Regions from separate parts of the Luteibacter sp. 9135 genome, predicted to be linked through region 2. Evidence: predicted binding sites of a transcription regulator. Region 2 holds the regulator's gene; each other region holds the start of a gene.

Region 1 (5,966 bases), 3.2 Mb from region 2:
CAGCTGCAGCAGCAGCCGATCGTTCACCTGCCACTTGTCCTCGACGTACTGCGCGCGCTGCGTCGAGCGCACCGTGGCGATCTGGCTGTAGGTGTTCTTCTGGACGAAATAGCCGTCCGCGCCGTTCGGGAAGTCACCCGTGGCACCCACGCCCAGATCCGAGTTGATCGGCACGTTGGGCAGCGACTGGCTGTACGACCAGGTGTAACCCGGGCCGGACGACTCGCTGCCCTGGTTGGCCGCCTTGGCGGTCAGGTTGTCGATACCCACGCTGATCGTGTGGTCGCCGATCGCATAGGCCAGGTCGAGCCGGGTGTTGGTCGTGAAGTTGCCGCGCTTGGGATCGCTCAGGCCATCGGTGGTCTGCGCGTTGCCGATGGGCACGCCACCGTTGAGCGCGGGGTTCTGGTTCACGTCGCCGTCGATGTAGGTCAGGCTGCCGTCGTAGTTGGCCGGTGCCTGGTAGGCCTGCGTGTGCATCTTGCCGTACTCGGCCGTGAGCGTCAGCGCGTCGGTGATATAGCTGGTGAACTTGCCGCTCCACAGGTCGCCGCCGTTCTTCTGCCGGTCCGCATCGTTGACGAAGGCACCGCGTCGCTTGGCCACGTAGTCGTAGTCGTAGTAGCTGCCGCGATTCTCGGTCTTGTCCGAGGCGCCGGTCAGCTCGAGGATGTTGCTGTCGGTGATGTTCCAGTCCAGCTTGGTGTACCAGCGCGGCATGGTGCTGCGCGACTTCTCGAACGAATTGCTGGCTTCCTCGTTGGCCACGGTCTGCGTGTCGCGGCGTTCCACCTCGGCCGCAGCGAAGACGTAGAGCTTGTCCTTGATCAACGGTCCGCCGGCATACACGGATGCCGTGCTGTCCACGTTGCGGTTGTCACGGTTGTACGCATACAGGTTGCCGGCCTTGGCCGATTGCGGCACGCCGCTGGCGTAATAGTTGTTGGCGCCCTTGGCACGGGCGAACTGCGGCTCCCAGAGGAACTGCACCCCGTAATGCCAGGTGTCGGTACCGCGCTTGCCCACCGCGTTGATCACGCCGCCGTCGGAGCGACCGTACTGCGCGCTGTAGCCGCCGGTGTACACCTCTTCCTGGTCGATCGCGCCATACGGCAGCGTGATACCGCCGAGGGCCTGCAGCGGGTCCGTCGTGTTGAAGCCGTTGATGTAGTACGCGTTGGCGTTGGCGGACGACCCGCCGAAGCTCACCAGCGACTTGCCGGTGTCACTGGTGAACCCGCCGCTGTTGGGGACCACGCCGGGGGCCAGCTGGGCGATCTGTTCGGCGGTGCGGCCCAGGGGCAGCTTGGCCAGCTGCTGGGCGTCGATCACGGTACGCGAATCGACGCTGGCGACATCGATCGGGGGTGTCGCGTTGGCGGACACCTGCACGCCGTCGAGCGTGGCGGCCTGCGCTGTCCCGGCGGAAAACGAGACCTCGCTCGCGTTGCCGACGCGCACGGCCACGTTGTCGCGCGTGTCCAGCACCTTGCCGTCTCGCAACAGCGTCACCTTGTAGGTGCCGATCGGCAGGGCCGGCGACTTGTACCGCCCACTCGCATCCACCGGCAGGTCGCGACTCACGCCGCTCTGGTTTTCCACGCGTACCGTCGTACCGGCCGCGACGGGCACGTCGCCGAACAGGCTGCCCGTGGTCGACTGCGCGAAGGCGACCGGCATGCCGGCGGCGGCGAGAGCGAGGCACAGCGCGTGCAGCGGAAGGCGACGCGAGAAACGCGATGTCGGCATGGGAAGGCCCCTGTAGCGGCATGACCGTGCGCACGGGACCCTCCCGTGGACGAGATGCAAGTGAATGGGATTGCCGGCGCCGTGAAGGCCGACGCCTCACCTTCTAACATCGCGTAAACGTTTACACAACGGTTACATGCGCGTTACGTAAAAGTCGCAAGTTATTGCGCCTGCTTGGTTTTCGGGGGGCGTTGTTCGGCGTGGACATTTATGCCGGAGCACGCATCGGGCGTGAACCGCGTGGGGTCGATCACGACGTGGCGCATGTGCGATCGCTCCCACGTGTAAAGCACATGCACGCGGCCATCCGCCGACTGGATGATCGCGGGGTATGAGTATTCCTTGCCGGGGTGGTCCTCCAGCGTGAGGACGCGCTTCCAGTGGTGCCCGTCGGCACTCAGGGCGACAGCGAGGGTTCCTCGACCGTCCCACCAGTCCTTGCCCGGCAGCGTGGGGTTGTAGACCAGCAGGTAGCGCCCGTCGGCCAGGGCCACCGCGTCGATCCCCGCGTTGGGATTGTCGATGTCGAGCAGGCGCAGCGGCGACCACTGTCGACCACCGTCATGCGAGCGGGTGTCGAACAAGCGCCCCTGCTTCGTGCGGCCGATCGCCTGCAACGTACCGTCGCCATGTACCAGCAGACTGGGCTGGATCGCGTCGATGCCTGCGGAGGCCACGTCGGGCTCGCGCTGCCAGGTGCGGCCTTCGTCGTCGGAACGTTCCATATGGATATGCCAGTCGCCCTGCTCCGTGCTGGACGGACTGACGATAGCGCCATCGGCCAGTTGCACCGGCTTGTCCTTGATCGGTCCCAGGATGCCCGGCGGCAGCGCGCGGGCGGCCGACCAGTGCGCGCCGTCGTCGCGCGAGGTCATCACCATGCCCCACCAGTGCTGCGGGTCGGGGCCCACCTTGTAGAACAGCAGCAGGCTACCCGCGCGCGACCGGAACAGCACCGGGTTCCAGGTGGGCAGCCGCGATCCGTCCGCCTGGACGCCGGTGGCGACCTCCCGCGGCGGTGTCCATCCCTTCGCGTCGCGTCGTGCGAGCCAGATGCCCACGCTGGGATCGCGCTCCTGCTTGCCACCGAACCACGCCGCCACCAGCCCGTGCGGGGTATCGACGAGGGTGCCGGCGTGGCTGGCGGCCGTCGGCGAGGGATCGGCGACGAAGTCGCGACTCACCATGGCGTGGCACGGGTCGCCCGGCTCGGCCACCACCGTGGGGGTCACCAGTGCCAGGCCCAGGCACGCGGCGGCAGCGAAGGCGGCGTAGCTACGGACCACGGGGCGGCGCGGTAGCGAATCGAACATGGCATGACCTTTCAGGAGCGCCGGGCGATCACTCACCTTATCCTCACCAAACACGCTCATATATGAACAGAAGTTTCTGAAAGCTCAATTTTGCCAAATTTTTACTCCAGTTCGGCTCGTCGTGGCCGCTGACGAGGAAGCACCGACTACCGATGAGCAAAAATGGCAACGTTAAGCGTCAAGGCACAATTGGCGATCCTCGCGGGTGGACTCGCCCTGGCGATGGTGGCGACCTGCGCGTCCGGGCTTTACGCCCTCTCGGCGACGGGCGAGGCACTGCGCACCGTCTACGAGGACCGCACGGTCTGCATCCAGCAGCTGTCGATCGTGAGCGATCGCCTGCGCGACGAGGCGGCCCAGCTGTCACGGGCCGCACTGGACCCCTCGCGGTTCCCGGCCCGCGATGCGGTGGCTGCCAGCCTTTCGCATCGCGGCACGCTGGAGGCGCAGTGGAAAACCTACGCGGCCACGTACTGGACGCCTGACGAACGGAAACTGGCCGAAGCCTTCCACACCTCGTACGAGACGCTGGAGAACCAGGGCTTCGCCGCGACCCGCAAGGCCCTGGAGGCCGGCGACACCGCCGGTGCCGACAAACTGCTGCACGGCTCGGTCGATGTACTGCTGCCGCGCGCCCTTTCGCACCTGGACGACCTGCGCAAGTTGCAGATCGACGTGGCCTCCAGCGAATACCAGGGCTCGCGCGAGCGCTACGCGTTGTTGTGGCGCACCCTGCTCGGCATCGCCGCGGGTGGCCTGCTGATCGGCACGGGCGTGGGCGTCTGGACGGGGCGTCGTCTTTATCGCGCCCTGGGCGGCGAGCCGGTCTACGCCGCGGAAGTGGTGCGCCGCATCGCCGATGGCGACCTCACCGTGCGCGTGGACCTGAAGGCGGACGATTCGTCGAGCCTGCTGCATTCCATCGCCACCATGCGCGACCACCTGTGCGGCATCGTTACAGGCATCAAGGAGTCCAGCCACTCCATCGCCATTGCCGCGGAACAGATCTCGCAGGGCAATTCGGACCTTTCCCAGCGCACCGAGGAACAGGCCGCGTCGCTGGAGGAAACCGCGGCAAGCATGGAGCAGCTGACCGCCGCCGTGCGCGAGAACACCGATAACGCCATGCTGGGTACGACCCTCGCCGGCACCGCCTCGGCGACGGCCAAGCGCGGTGGCGAGGCCGTGGCCCGCGTGGTCGACACGATGACGGGCATATCGACCAGCTCCGCCCGCGTCGGTGACATCGTCGGCGTCATCGATTCGCTCGCCTTCCAGACCAACATCCTGTCGCTGAACGCCGCCGTGGAAGCGGCCCGTGCCGGCGAGCATGGCCGTGGCTTCGCCGTGGTGGCCAGCGAGGTGCGTTCGCTGGCACAGCGCAGCGCTACTGCCGCGAAGGAGATCCGCGGCCTGATCGACGCGTCGATGGAGCGGGTCGCCGAGGGTTCGTCCATGGTCGCCGAGGCGGGATCGACGATCGAGGGCGTGGTCGCCGCGGTGTACCAGGTGTCCGGCGTGATGACCGGCATCTCCGCGGCGTCGCAGGAGCAGGCCTCGGGTATCGAGCAGGTCAATCGCGCGGTGACGCAGATGGACCAGGTGACCCAGCAGAATGCCGCGCTGGTCGAGCAATGCACGGCCGCCTCGCGATCCATGGCCGAACAGGCACAGTTGCTGCGCAACGCGGTGGACGTGTTCCGCCTCGAAGCGGCCTGATCCGAGCCTCAGGTTATTGCGATCCTGGTGCACAACGACGCCCGGATCGCAATAACTTGCTTCATTGTATCTTTCACGCATGAGAAAGCGCATAGACGTATAGACGTCTGTGCGTCTTTTGCGATCCAGCGCACTTTTCAATCGCGTTACAAGGGAATACGCTCGGCTCATTCCCGGGCAACCATTTGCCTCGGGAAGACGCGGCCGGTCCGCGTCGGCGAAAGCGGTGCCGAAGCTTTCGCGCACGGCAAACAGGGGAACCACAAAAATCGAGGGAGACGATCCATGACGTATCGCAAGTCATTGCTGTGCGCGGCAGTCCTGTGCGCGCTTTCAGCACCCGCCGCCGTATTCTCGCAAACCGCCGCTTCCGCCGTGGCCGATATCGACACCACGGAGGCACCACGGATCACGCAGACGGTGGATGCCCGTCAACGTGTAGCCATCGCCGGAAGCCATATTCCGCTGGTGGACGCCGTGGCCGCGACCTCGGTCGCGACCGACGACCTGCCGATGAACCACCTGCAACTCGTGCTCAAGCGCAGCGCGAAACGCGAAGCCGCACTGAAGAAAGTGATCGCCGAACAGAACGATCCTTCCTCGCCCCGCTTCGGTCGCTGGCTGACGCCGGAAGCCTTCGGCAAGAGTTTCGGCGTCACCGATGCCGATCTCGCCGCCGCCGTGTCCTATCTCACGGCCCAGGGCTTCACCGTCAACGGTGTCTATCCCAGCCACATGCAGATCGACTTCTCGGGTTCCTCCGGGCAGGTGCGCAACGCCTTCGGCGTGCAGGAAAAATACTATGCGGTGGACGCGAAGCAGCACCTGGCCAACGCCGGCGACGTGACGATTCCCAAGGCCTTGAGCGACGTCGTGGCCGGTGTGGCCGGCCTGACCGACCTGCGTCCCCAGGCGCAGCACACGCCCTTCGTGCATGCCGCGCGCGATCCGTCCGGCACCGGCTTCATCCGCAAGCCCGCCACGGGTCCTTCCGCCGATGTGGCGACGGCCAAGGCCAGCCCGCAGCTGTTTCCCTACAGCGACAAGATCCGGCTGCTCACCCCGTACGACATGAGCGTCATGTACGGCACCGCGCCGCTGATCGCCTCCGGCATCACCGGCAAGGGCATCACGGTGGCGGTGGTCGAGGATGCCGACATGCCCAAGGAGGACTGGGACAACTTC
Region 2 (5,966 bases):
ACGCCATGCCCGGCAAGCAGATGGCGATCGACGCCGACCTCAACGCCGGCCTGCTGACGCAGGAACAGGCCCGCGAGCGCCGCCAGGAAGTGCGCGAGGAAGCGGATTTCTACGGCTCCATGGACGGCGCGTCCAAGTTCGTGCGCGGCGACGCGACGGCGGGCATGCTGATCCTGGCCATCAACATGCTGGGCGGTTTCTTCATCGGCATGTTCCAGCACGGCCTGTCGGCCGCCGAGGCGGCGCGCACCTACACGCTGCTGACCATCGGTGACGGCCTGGTCGCCCAGGTGCCGGGCCTGATGCTGTCGATCGCGACGGCGGTGATCGTCACCCGCGTGTCCAAGTCCCAGGAAATGGGCAAGCACGTGATGGGCCAGCTGTTCGGCCAGCCCAAGGCGCTGGGCGTGGCGGCCGCGGTGCTGGGCACCATGGGCCTGATCCCCGGCATGCCGAACATTCCCTTCCTGCTGCTGGCCGCCGGCGCGGGGTTCGGCGCCTGGAAGCTGCAGCAGCGCAAGGACCTGGTCGGTGCCGCCGGCACGGCCGGCGTCGCGGGTGCTCCGGGCACCGACCTGGCGCTGGAGTCGACGCCGCCGGCCGAGCGCCTGGAGCTGTCCTGGGAAGACGTCGCCCAGGTCGACACGATCGGCCTGGAAGTGGGCTATCGCCTCATTCCGCTGGTGGACAAGGCCCAGGGCGGCGAACTGATGGCGCGGATCAAGTCGGTGCGCCGCAAGCTGTCGCAGGAACTCGGCTTCCTGGTTCCGTCCGTGCACATTCGCGACAACCTCGATCTGGCCCCGCACGGCTACCGCATCTCGCTGATGGGTGTGCCGATGGGCGAGGCCGAGATCCACACCGAGCGCATGCTGGCGATCGATCCGGGCCGCGTGCACGGCACCATCAACGGCATCGCCACCCGCGACCCGGCGTTCGGCCTGGACGCGGTATGGATCGAGCCGGGCATGCGCGAACACGCGCAGACGCTGGGCTACACCGTGGTCGATCCGGCCACCGTTATCGCCACGCATCTGTCGCACATCTTGCAGAACCACGCCCACGAACTGATCGGCCACCAGGACGTGCAGCAGCTGCTCGACCGCCTGGCCCAGCAGACGCCCAAGCTGGTGGAAGACCTGGTGCCCAAGCGCCTGTCGCTGGGCGCGGTGGTCAAGGTGCTGCAGAACCTGCTGGCCGAGCGCGTGCCCATCCGCAACTTCCGCGGCATCGTGGAATCGCTGGCCGAGCATGCCGGCCAGAGCCAGGATCCCGGCGTACTTGCCGCAGCCGTGCGCGTCACCCTGGGCCGTCAGATCGTGCAGGAAATCGCCGGCCTGGGTTCCGAGGTTCCCGTCATTACTTTGGCGCCGGAACTGGAGCAGATCCTGCTGCAGTCCCTGCAGGGTGGTGGCCCCACCGGCGCCGCCGTGGAGCCGGGCCTGGCCGATCGCCTGCAGCAGAGCGTGGCCGATGCCGCGCGTCGGCAGGAAGCGGCGGGCGAACCGGCGGTATTGCTCGTTTCCCCGGCCTTGCGTCCATGGCTTTCACGCTTTACCCGTCATGTGGCCCAAAACCTGCATGTACTTGCCTACAACGAGGTCCCGGACAACCGGCGCGTCAAGCTGGTGACGGCCCTCGGCAGGTAAGACTTGGACGGACACAGGATCGAACGCATGAAAATCAAACGCTTCGTAGCTCCCGACATGCGCCAGGCCATGCGCCAGGTGCGCGACGAGCAGGGTCCGGACGCCGTGATCCTGTCGACGCGTCGCCTCGACGACGGCATCGAGATCATCGCCGCGCTGGACTACGACGAAGCGCTGGTGCGTGAAGCGGGCTTCGGTGGCGAAACGCCGGCGGCGCGCGAGACGGCACGCGAGGAAACCCCGGTGCGGGCGCGTCGCGAACACGACTTCGCCGCCCGCATCGACCAGGCCAAGGCGGCCACCGCCGCTGCCGTCGAGCGCGTCGTGCGCGGCGGTCCGGCACCGGTTTCCACGATGGCGCCGCAGGGCCTGCATCCGAATGCGCCGCAGCGCCAGTCCAGCGCTGCGCTGGCCGCCAGCGTCGCCGACGTGGTGCGCGCCGCCACCACCGGTCCGCACGCCGCGAACAACGACGCCGCCGTCAACGGCGTACGCGCCGAGATCAACAACCTGCGCGAGATGCTGGAAGTGCAGCTGTCGACGCTGGCCTGGAACCAGATGGACCGCGAGCAGCCGCTACGTGCCCGCGTGCTGCGCGAGATGACCCGCCTGGGCATCGACGGCGACGTGGCCCGTGCGCTGTGCGCCGAACTGCCGCCTGGCATGACGCCGGAACAGGCCCGTTACCTGCCGCTGGGCATCCTCTCGCGCAATATCCGCACCAGCGGGCGCAACGCCGACACAGCCGGTAGCGCGGTCACCGCGCTGGTCGGCACCACCGGCGTGGGCAAGACCACCACCATCGCCAAGCTGGCCGCCCGTGCGGTGCTGCGTCACGGCGCATCCAACGTCGCCCTGATCAGCGCCGACCAGTACCGCATCGGTGCCGGCGCGCAGCTGGAACATTACGGCCGCCTGCTGGGCGTGCGCGTCTACAACGCGCACGATGCGCAGAGCCTGCGCAACGTACTGCTGCAGCTGCGCGGCAAGCACACGGTGCTGATCGACACCGCCGGCCTGGCCGGCAACGACCCCAAGCTGCAGCAGCAGTTCGAAACGCTGCGGGCGATGACCGAGGTGCGCGTGTGCCTGGTGCTCGCGGCGAACGCGCAGGCGCAGGCGATCGACAACGCCGTGCGCGCCTACGCGCCGCTGTCCCCGCAGGCCGCGATCCTGACCAAGCTCGACGAGGCGCCGCTGATCGGTGGCGCCCTCTCGGCCGTCATCCGGCACGGCATGCCGCTGGACTACACCACCGACGGCCAGCGCGTGCCGGAAGACATCGCCTCGGCGGACGCGCGCAAGCTCGTCTGCCTCGCGGCCCAACTGGTCAGGCAGCGCAACGACGAACCGGACGACGCGATTCTCGCCGACCGTTTCGGCTTCGCCGCCACGCCCGCCCTCGCCTGACCCCGGAACTGAAGTAACGTGACTACGGCATCCGCATCCGCACACCCTTTCACGGCAGTGAATTCCTTCATGAGCACACACGTCGATTCCACCCAGGCCGCCGGACTCAACTGGCTTGCCGACCGTCGCCCCACCCGCAGCATCGCGATCGCGGGCGGCAAGGGCGGCGTGGGCAAGACCACGGTGGCGGTCAACCTGGGCATGGCGCTGTCCATGGGCGGGCGCGACGTGGTCCTGCTGGACGCGGACCTGGCCATGGCCAACATCGACGTGCTCCTCGGCCTGCAGCCCACGCGCCATCTGGGCCACATGCTCGAGGGCGAGTGCCGCATCGAGGACCTGATCCTCCATGCCAACCACGGGTTGAAGGTGATTCCCGCCACCTCGGGCGCGCGCCGCATGGCGCAGCTGCCGAACATCGAGCACGCCGCGGTGATCCGCGCATTCGACGAATACCCCGTGGCCCCGGAATACCTGATCGTCGACACCGCGGCCGGCATCTCCGACAGCGTGTCGATGTTCGCCGCCGCGTCGGATGAGGTGGTGGTGGTGGTTTGCGACGAGCCGGCCTCACTGACCGACGCCTACGCGCTGATCAAGGTGATGAGCCGCGAATTCGACGTCAACCGCTTCCGCATCGTGGCCAACATGGTCCGCCACGCCCAGGAAGGCCGCCAGCTGTTCGAGAAGCTGGCCCGCGTGACCAATCGTTTCCTGGACGTGTCCCTGGATTTCATGGGCATGGTGCCGCACGACGAGTACCTGCGACAGGCCATCCGCCGCCAGTCGGCCGTGGTCGACGCTTGGCCGAGCAGCCGTTCGGCCGTGGGATTCAAGAATCTTGCCCGGTCGGTCGATACATGGGGTGAACCCGAACCCCGGGTGCAGGGCCGCATCGGCTTTTTCGCCGAACGGAACCACATGGGGGGAGGGCTGCCACTGTGAGTGTTGCAAGCGAATACCTTGAAGTAACAAAGGTTTCGGCCGACCAGCTGGTCAGGACGCATGCACCGCTGGTGCGCCGGATCGCCTATCACCTGATGGGTCGCCTGCCGCCGAGCGTGGATGCGAACGACCTGATGCAGGCCGGGATGATCGGACTGCTGGAGGCCGCAAGGAATTACTCGCCGACTCGCGCGGCCAGCTTCGAGACCTATGCGGGAATCCGCATTCGTGGCGCCATGCTGGACGAACTGCGCAAGACGGACTGGACCCCGCGCTCCGTCCATCGGAAGCTGCGCGAGGTGGCGGAGGTGACGAGGCAGATCGAGAACGAGACGGGTGGCGACGCCGAAGACGCGGAAGTGATGAAGCGGCTGGGCATCGACGCCATGGAGTACAACCAGATCCTGGCCGACGCGGCGAGCGCGCGGTTGCTCAGCCTCACGGCGCCGGAAGGCGACGAAGGCGCGGCGATCGACGTGGCGGACCCGGACGCCGCGGGTCCGGAAGGCAACTTCGAGAAGAACGGACTGCGCGATGCGCTGGCCCATTCGATCGACGGCTTGCCGGAACGCGAAAAGCTGGTCATGTCCCTGTACTACGATGAAGAGCTCAACCTGAAGGAAATCGGTGCGGTGCTGGGTGTGAGCGAGTCGCGGGTGTGCCAGATCCATGGCCAGGCCCTGATTCGCCTCCGCGCACGCATGTCAGGTTGGAAAGACAAGCAGTGACGGCATCGCGTTGCCGTCGCCGGTAAAGAAAAAAGCGTACGAGGCGGAGAGCAGTTTTGGACAAGAACATGAAGATCCTCGTGGTGGACGACTTTTCCACCATGCGGCGCATCGTCAGGAACCTCCTGGTCGAGTTGGGTTTCACCAACACGCTCATCCAGGAGGCTGAAGACGGCAACGCGGCGCTCGCGCTGCTGCGCGCGCAGCCCATCGACCTGGTCGTCACCGACTGGAACATGCCCAACATGACGGGCATCGACCTGCTTCGCGCCATTCGCGCGGATGCAGCGTTGAAGTCCATGCCGGTGCTGATGGTCACCGCGGAAAACAACCGCGACCAGATCATCGCCGCCGCGCAGAGCGGTGTGAACGGTTACGTGGTCAAGCCCTTCACGGCGGTGACGCTGAAGGAAAAGCTCGACAAGATATTCGAACGACTTGCCGCGGCAGCGGGCTGAGGGAATGACGATGAACACGATGCTTTCCCCCGGCCAGGACGTGGCCCCCCAGTTGCGTGAACTGCTCGGCGCCGATGACTCGGCAGCGTTCGAGAAAGCCCTGGACGACCTGATCCGCAGCCGCGAGCAGCACCTGTTCCTGGCGCTGGGCCACCTGGCGCGCGACCTGCACGAATCCGCGCGTCGCCTGGCTTCCGACATCTCCACCGATGGCGTGCCGGGCAACATGAGCGACGCGCGCAAGCATCTGCGCGACGTTCTCGAAATGAGTTCCACGGCCGCCCATCGCACGCTGGACTTCAGCGAGAAGCTGCGTCCCCAGGCGCAGGCCCTGGCCAAGCAGGCCGATGAGATCCTGGTGCTGGATCACGCCGATCCGGCGTTCGGTGCCAACGCCACGGCACTGGCCGTGCGTGTCGGCGACTTCGCGCAAAGCTGCGACATCGGGCTGGGCGAGATGGTCGAGGCACAGTCATGGCAGGATCTTTCCGGTCAGCGCGTGGCCCAGGTCGAGGCCTTCATGGCCAAGGTCGAATCCTCGCTCGTCGAGCTGGTCCGTCTCACCGGTTCGCTCGCGGGCGGCAATGCGCCGGCTGCCGAGAAGGTCAGCCAGGACGAAGTGGACCGGCTCCTCAGCGAATTCGGTTTCTGAGTACCCTATGAGCGTGGAGCTGGACAACGAGCTGCTCAATGTCTTCCTGATCGAAGCGCGCGAACTGCTCGAGAGCCTGGGCGAACAGCTCGTGGATCTCGAAGCCTCCCCGCACGACGTGGAG
Region 3 (5,966 bases), 2.3 Mb from region 2:
GGAGCAGGCGCTCCTCGCATTGGACGAGGGTGCCGAAGACCCGGAACTGATCAACGTCGTGTTCCGTGCCGCCCATTCGATCAAGGGCGGTGCGGCCACGTTCGGTTTCACCGACGTCGCGGCCTTTACGCACGTGGCCGAAAACCTGATGGACGAGGTCCGCAGTGGCCGCCGTCCGATGGAAAAGGCCGTCGTCGAATTGCTGCTGCGCTCGGGCGATACGGTGCGCGACATGCTGTCCCTGTCGATGGCCGGCCAGCCGGCCGCCACGGCGGAAAGCCAGGCGCTCCTGGCCGAGTTGTCGGCCATGGTCTCGGGGGCGCCGGTCGCGCCGGTGGCGGCCAAGGCCCCCGCACCGGTCGAAGCCATCGAAGGCTGGGACATCGCGTTCCGCCCGTTCGACTACCTGCTCAAGACCGGCAACGATCCGGCACGCATGTTCCGCGAGCTGGAGGCCATGGGTCCGCTCACGGTCACCTGTGACACCAGCAAGCTTCCCGCGCTGGCCGACATGAACGCCGAGTCGTCCTATCTCGGCTGGACGCTGAGCCTGGACGCCGGCGCCAAGCGCGCCGCCGTCGAAGGCGTGTTCGACTGGGTCGACGGCGATTGTGACCTCACGGCCACGCCGCGCCTGTCGGCACCGGTGGCCGCGCCCGTCGTCGAGGCCGTCGCGCCGGTTGCGGCCGCCGCGCCACGCGCCGTCCGCGAACCCGCGGTCAACAGCGAATCCAGCTCGGTCCGCGTCGGCATCGAGAAGATCGACGTCCTGATCAACCTGGTCGGCGAGCTGGTCATTACCCAGTCCATGCTCACCCAGTTCAACGACGGCGTGGACGAATCGCAGCTGGAAATGTTCCGCCAGGGCCTGGCCCAGCTGGGTCGGCACACCCGCGAGTTGCAGGAAAGCGTGATGAGCATCCGCATGCTGCCCATCAGCACGGTGTTCAACCGCTTCCCGCGCCTGGTCCGCGACCTCGCGCAGAAACTCGACAAGAAAGTCGTGCTGGACATGCGCGGCGAAACCACCGAACTCGACAAGACCGTGCTGGAAAAGATCGGCGATCCGCTGGTCCATCTGGTACGCAACGCGATCGATCACGGCCTGGAGATGCCGGACAAGCGCCTGGCCTCGGGCAAGGGCGACACCGGCACGCTGCGTATGGAAGCTTTCCACCGCGGCGGCTCCATCGTGGTCGAAGTGGCGGACGACGGCGCCGGTCTCAATCGCGACGCCATCGTCGCCAAGGCCGTATCGCGCGGCATCATCAGCTCCGGCGAGCATCTGTCCGACGACGCCGTGGCCGACCTCATCTTCGAAGCGGGCTTCTCCACCGCCGCCGCGACCACCGACCTGTCGGGCCGTGGCGTGGGCATGGACGTGGTACGCCGCAACGTCATGGACCTGGGCGGCACGGTCAATATCCGCAGCGTGCAGGGCCGGGGCACCACCTTCACCATCACGCTGCCGCTGACGCTCGCGATCATCGACGGCCTGACGGCGGCGGTGGGCGATGAAACCTATATCGTGCCGCTGGTGTCGATCGTGGAGTCCGTGCAGGTCAAGCCCGATGCCCTGCGTAGTGTGGTCGGCGGCGGCGAGCTGTTCCGCTTCCGCGACCAGTGGCTGCCCATCGTCCGCTTGTTCGACGTGTTCAACTGCGAAGGCCAGCGCCGCACCATCGACGAGGGCATCGTCATCGTGGTGGAAGGCGAGGGCAGCCGCATCGGCCTGTTCGTCGACGAGCTGATCGGCCAGCAGCAGGCGGTCGTCAAGTCGCTCGAGGCGAACTACCGCCGGGTCAGCGGCATCTCCGGCGCCACCATCCTCGCCGATGGCTCGGTCGCCCTGATCGCCGACGTCGCCGGCCTGGTGCGCCTCCAGGCCCGCCGCAAGGCCGCCTGACGCCCGCACCTCGGGGCACTCCCCCCGCAGTGCATGTCCATAGGTAGGAGCGCGCGCTCGCGCGCGACATCCTCTCGCGATCACCTCTGAGCTGGCGCGCCAGATCCGGGCTCACGGCCGCAAAACATGTCGCGCGCACGCGCGCGCTCCTACACGCGGCCGTCCCATACGCGCCGTTCCGATGCCCGCCCGTCCTGCGCGCGCGGCCCATGCCCGCCCGCCCGGGCCTGCCTGGCTCACATCCGCGCACATCCCGTTGAAATTGGCCCTCAAGCTCCGCTGGGGATAGCCGATACCCCAAGGGAAGGGGTCCCGAACCGCCGATCCGATCCGCCGTGGGAACGACATGAACCAAGCAGCCAATACCGCCATCGACGCGTCCGAAGAGGCCGCGCAATATCTCACCGTCAACCTCGGCAACGAGGAATACGCGGTGGACATCCTTGCCGTCCGCGAGATTCGCGGCTGGACAGCCGTCACACGCATCCCGCAGGCACCGCCCTACGTGCTGGGCGTGCTCAACCTGCGCGGGGCCATCGTCCCGGTGCTGGACCTGCGCCTGCGCTTCAGCCTGGATCGCGAGGATTACACGGCCACCACCGTCACCGTCATCGTGATGGTCAACGGTCGCCAGTTCGGGGTGGTGGTCGACGCCGTCTCCGACGTGGTGGAAGTCGCCCCCGGCAGCATCCGCCCGGTGCCCGACATGGGTACCACGGTCGATACCGAATACCTCAAGGGCCTGACCTCCGTCGGGGAGCGCATGGTCCTCCTGCTCGACGTGGATCGCCTGCTTCAGCCGCAGGACGCCCAGATGCTGGAAGCCGCCCTGGCCTCCACGGATGTCAAAGCCGTCGCCTGAGCCTGAGCGTGCGGCGGTGGCCCCGGCTACCGCGACACGCGATGCCCGGTTTGCCTTTGCCGCACCTTGCCGATTGGAACCGTAATGAAGAAGTTCAAGTTCAAGAAGCCCGCACTGACCGTTCGCGGTCGTCTCTACGGCGTGCTCGGCCTGCTCACGATCATGCTGCTCGGCGGCGCCGCCGTGGGCCTGGGCGCCATGCACTTCCAGAACGAAGGCATGCGCAAGATCTACCAGGAAGGACTTGCACCCTCGGAGATGCTCGCGCGCATCGCCACCAATTCGCTGATGTCGTTCGTGGTGCTCGGCGAGGCCGGTACCAAGGTCAGCAATGCCGACCAGGTGAAGCAGAAGCTGGCCGAGTTCGACAAGTACCAGGCGGACAACGACAAGACACAGGCCGAGTTCCTGAAGATCCCCATGTCGGCCAACGTCAAGAAGCTGTACGAAAAATGGGAAGCCACCGCGTCCGATTACGACCAGGCCAAGGCTGACATGATCGACGCGCTGAAGCAGGCCGACGAAGGCGCTTCGGACGTCCTGGAAATGCAGGTGCGTCCGTTGCTGATGGATCGCCAGTCGCAGCTGACCAAGCTGATCGAGGCCAAGCGTGAAGAGGCCTCCGAGATCTACGCCACCGAATCCTCGCAGTACGCGCTGATCCGCACCCTGAGCATCGGCTCGCTCGCCATCGGCCTGGCGATCTGCCTGCTGATCGGTGTGCTGGTGATCCGCTCGGTCATCCGTACGCTCAACGAGGCGGTGGGTATCGCCAACGAGATTTCCGAAGGCAAGCTGGGCCACGACGTGCAGGTCACGCGCAACGACGAACTGGGTCAGCTGCAGTCGGCGTTCCGCGCCATGGATGAGCGCCTTAGTGCCATCGTGACCGAGGTGCGCCACGGCTCCGGTTCGGTCAGCACCGCCGCGCAGCAGATTTCGCGCGGCAACGACGACCTCTCCCAGCGCACGCAGGAACAGGCCTCCAGCCTGGAACAGACCGCGTCCTCGATGGAAGAAATGACCTCCACGGTCAAGCAGAACGCCGAGAACGCCAGCCACGCCAACCAGCTGGCCCGCGGTGCCCGCGAGCAGGCGGAGAAGGGCGGTGAAGTGGTCGCCCAGACGGTCGTGGCCATGCGCGAGATCAACAGCTCCAGCAAGAAGATTTCCGACATCGTCAGCCTCATCGACGAAATCGCCTTCCAGACCAACCTCCTGGCGCTCAATGCTGCGGTGGAAGCGGCCCGCGCCGGTGAGCAGGGTCGCGGCTTCGCCGTGGTCGCCACCGAGGTTCGCAACCTCGCCCAGCGTTCGGCGGGTGCGGCCAAGGAGATCAAGGGCCTGATCAACGACAGTGCCAGCAAGGTCAGGGCCGGTTCGGAACTGGTCGACCAGTCGGGCAAGGCGCTGGCCGAGATCGTCGAAAGCGTGAAGAAGGTGACCGACATCGTCGCCGAGATCGCGGCGGCCAGCTCCGAGCAGTCCGCCGGCATCGACCAGGTCAACCATGCGGTGCTGCAGATGGACGAAATGACCCAGCAGAACGCCGCGCTGGTCGAGGAATCCGCAGCGGCCGCGCGTGCCATGCACGAGCAGGCCACCGAGCTCAGCCGCCAGGTCTCGTTCTTCCGCGTCACCGGCAACGTCGCCTCCTCCACGCCGGCCGCCAAGGCGCCGCGCAAGGACGCCACGCAGCAGGAAATGGAAACCGTCTTTGCCGCGGTGCGCAGCACGCCTGTCGCCGCACCCGCCACCCGCGCATCCCGTCCGGCCGAGTCGGCCGACACAGGCGCCTGGAAGGAGTTCTGATCATGAACGCGCTCGTCCATTCCAGCGACACCGTCGCGCAGACGAGCGCGTCGGGTCCGAACCTCGGCGACGCCGAGTTCACCTTCCTGCGCGAGTTCGTGCTGCAGCATTGCGGCATCTCCCTGGGCGAGCACAAGCGCCAGCTGGTCCAGGGGCGCCTGCTGCGGCGGTTGCGCACGCTGCAGCTCGACGGCTTCGCCGCCTATTGCGACCTCCTGCGCCGCGATCCGGACGGCGAGCTGGGCGAACTGGCCAGCTGCATCAGCACCAACGTCACCTCGTTCTTCCGCGAGATGCACCACTACGACATGCTGGTCGATGAACTCCTGCCGCGCTGGCTGGAGGAAAAACGCAACGGTGGCCGCCTGCGTATCTGGTCCGCCGGTTGCTCGACCGGTGAAGAACCCTATGCCATCGCGATGGTGCTGGCCGAGGCCATGGAGCGTACGGGTATCCAGATCGACGCGAAGATCCTCGCCACCGATCTCTCGCCCCAGGCGCTGGAATTCGGTCGCAAGGGCGTCTATCCGGTCGAGCGCCTGTCGGGCGTGAGCGACGCGAGGCGCAAGCGCTGGTTCCTGCGTGGCGAGGGCTCGTTCGACGGCTTTGCCCAGGTGCACCCGCGGTTACGCGAGCTGGTTACCATCCAGCCGCTGAACCTGCTCCACGACTGGCCCATGCAGGGCAAGTTCGACGCCATCTTCTGCCGCAACGTCGTCATCTATTTCGACAAGCCGACCAAGCAGCGCCTGTTCTCCCGTTACGCCGGCATGCTGGACAGCCGCGGCTACCTCTTCCTCGGTCACTCGGAATCCATGTACGGACTGTCCGAGGACTTCGACCTGATCGGTCGAACGGTCTACCGGAAACGCACATGAGCGACACCTTCGTTGCGCAGCCCAGGACGTTCGCCAATTTCGATCCCAAGGCGGTGCTGCCGGGGTTCGAACACATCCGGCGATTCTGGGATCCCGCGCAGGAAGTGGTCACGGTCAAGATCCTGCCCGGCGAGTACTACGTCAGCCGGCAGGAGGAGATGATCTCCACCGTGCTCGGCTCGTGCGTGTCGGCCTGCGTGCGGGATACACGCCTGCGTATCGGCGGCATGAACCACTTCATGTTGCCCGAGCCGGCCGGCGAGCGCGACAGCTGGAGCTCCACGGTCGGTCGCGCCGCGCGTTACGGCAACGACGCCATGGAACAGCTGATCAACGCCATCCTCAAGGCCGGCGGGCGCCGTGACGACTTCGAGGTCAAGATCTTCGGCGGCGGCCGCGTGCTCGCCACCATGACCGACATCGGCCAGCGCAACATCGCCTTCGTGCAGCGCTACATCGCCACCGAGAAGCTGCGGCTCTGCGCGTCGGACGTCGGCGACATCTTCCC

Evidence for each region. Region 2 encodes FliA, which starts transcription of late flagellar genes. Its sites were predicted from a motif close to TAAAGTTTNNCNNNCNNNGGCCGATAA; they were not measured.
Region 1: a site for FliA is predicted at 3,168-3,194, ahead of FA89_RS13655 (methyl-accepting chemotaxis protein). Genes of this name have one in related genera too.
Region 3: a site for FliA is predicted at 2,176-2,202, ahead of FA89_RS10140 (chemotaxis protein CheW). Genes of this name have one in related genera too.

The regions. Positions count from the first base shown of each region.
Region 1 is NZ_JQNB01000001.1:3,202,561-3,208,526, reverse strand. It holds gene FA89_RS13665 (TonB-dependent receptor) at 1-1,749, opposite strand, end outside; gene FA89_RS13660 (sialidase family protein) at 1,911-3,062, opposite strand; gene FA89_RS13655 (methyl-accepting chemotaxis protein) at 3,225-4,781, shown strand; gene FA89_RS13650 (S53 family peptidase) at 5,067-5,966, shown strand, end outside.
Region 2 is NZ_JQNB01000001.1:51,641-57,606, reverse strand. It holds gene flhA (flagellar biosynthesis protein FlhA) at 1-1,649, shown strand, start outside; gene flhF (flagellar biosynthesis protein FlhF) at 1,677-3,059, shown strand; gene FA89_RS00220 (P-loop NTPase) at 3,129-4,004, shown strand; gene FA89_RS00215 (RNA polymerase sigma factor FliA) at 4,001-4,732, shown strand; gene cheY (chemotaxis response regulator CheY) at 4,789-5,190, shown strand; gene FA89_RS00205 (protein phosphatase CheZ) at 5,201-5,842, shown strand; gene FA89_RS00200 (chemotaxis protein CheA) at 5,850-5,966, shown strand, end outside.
Region 3 is NZ_JQNB01000001.1:2,349,059-2,355,024, forward strand. It holds gene FA89_RS10135 (chemotaxis protein CheA) at 1-1,906, shown strand, start outside; gene FA89_RS10140 (chemotaxis protein CheW) at 2,253-2,768, shown strand; gene FA89_RS10145 (methyl-accepting chemotaxis protein) at 2,853-4,580, shown strand; gene FA89_RS10150 (CheR family methyltransferase) at 4,583-5,458, shown strand; gene cheD (chemoreceptor glutamine deamidase CheD) at 5,455-5,966, shown strand, end outside.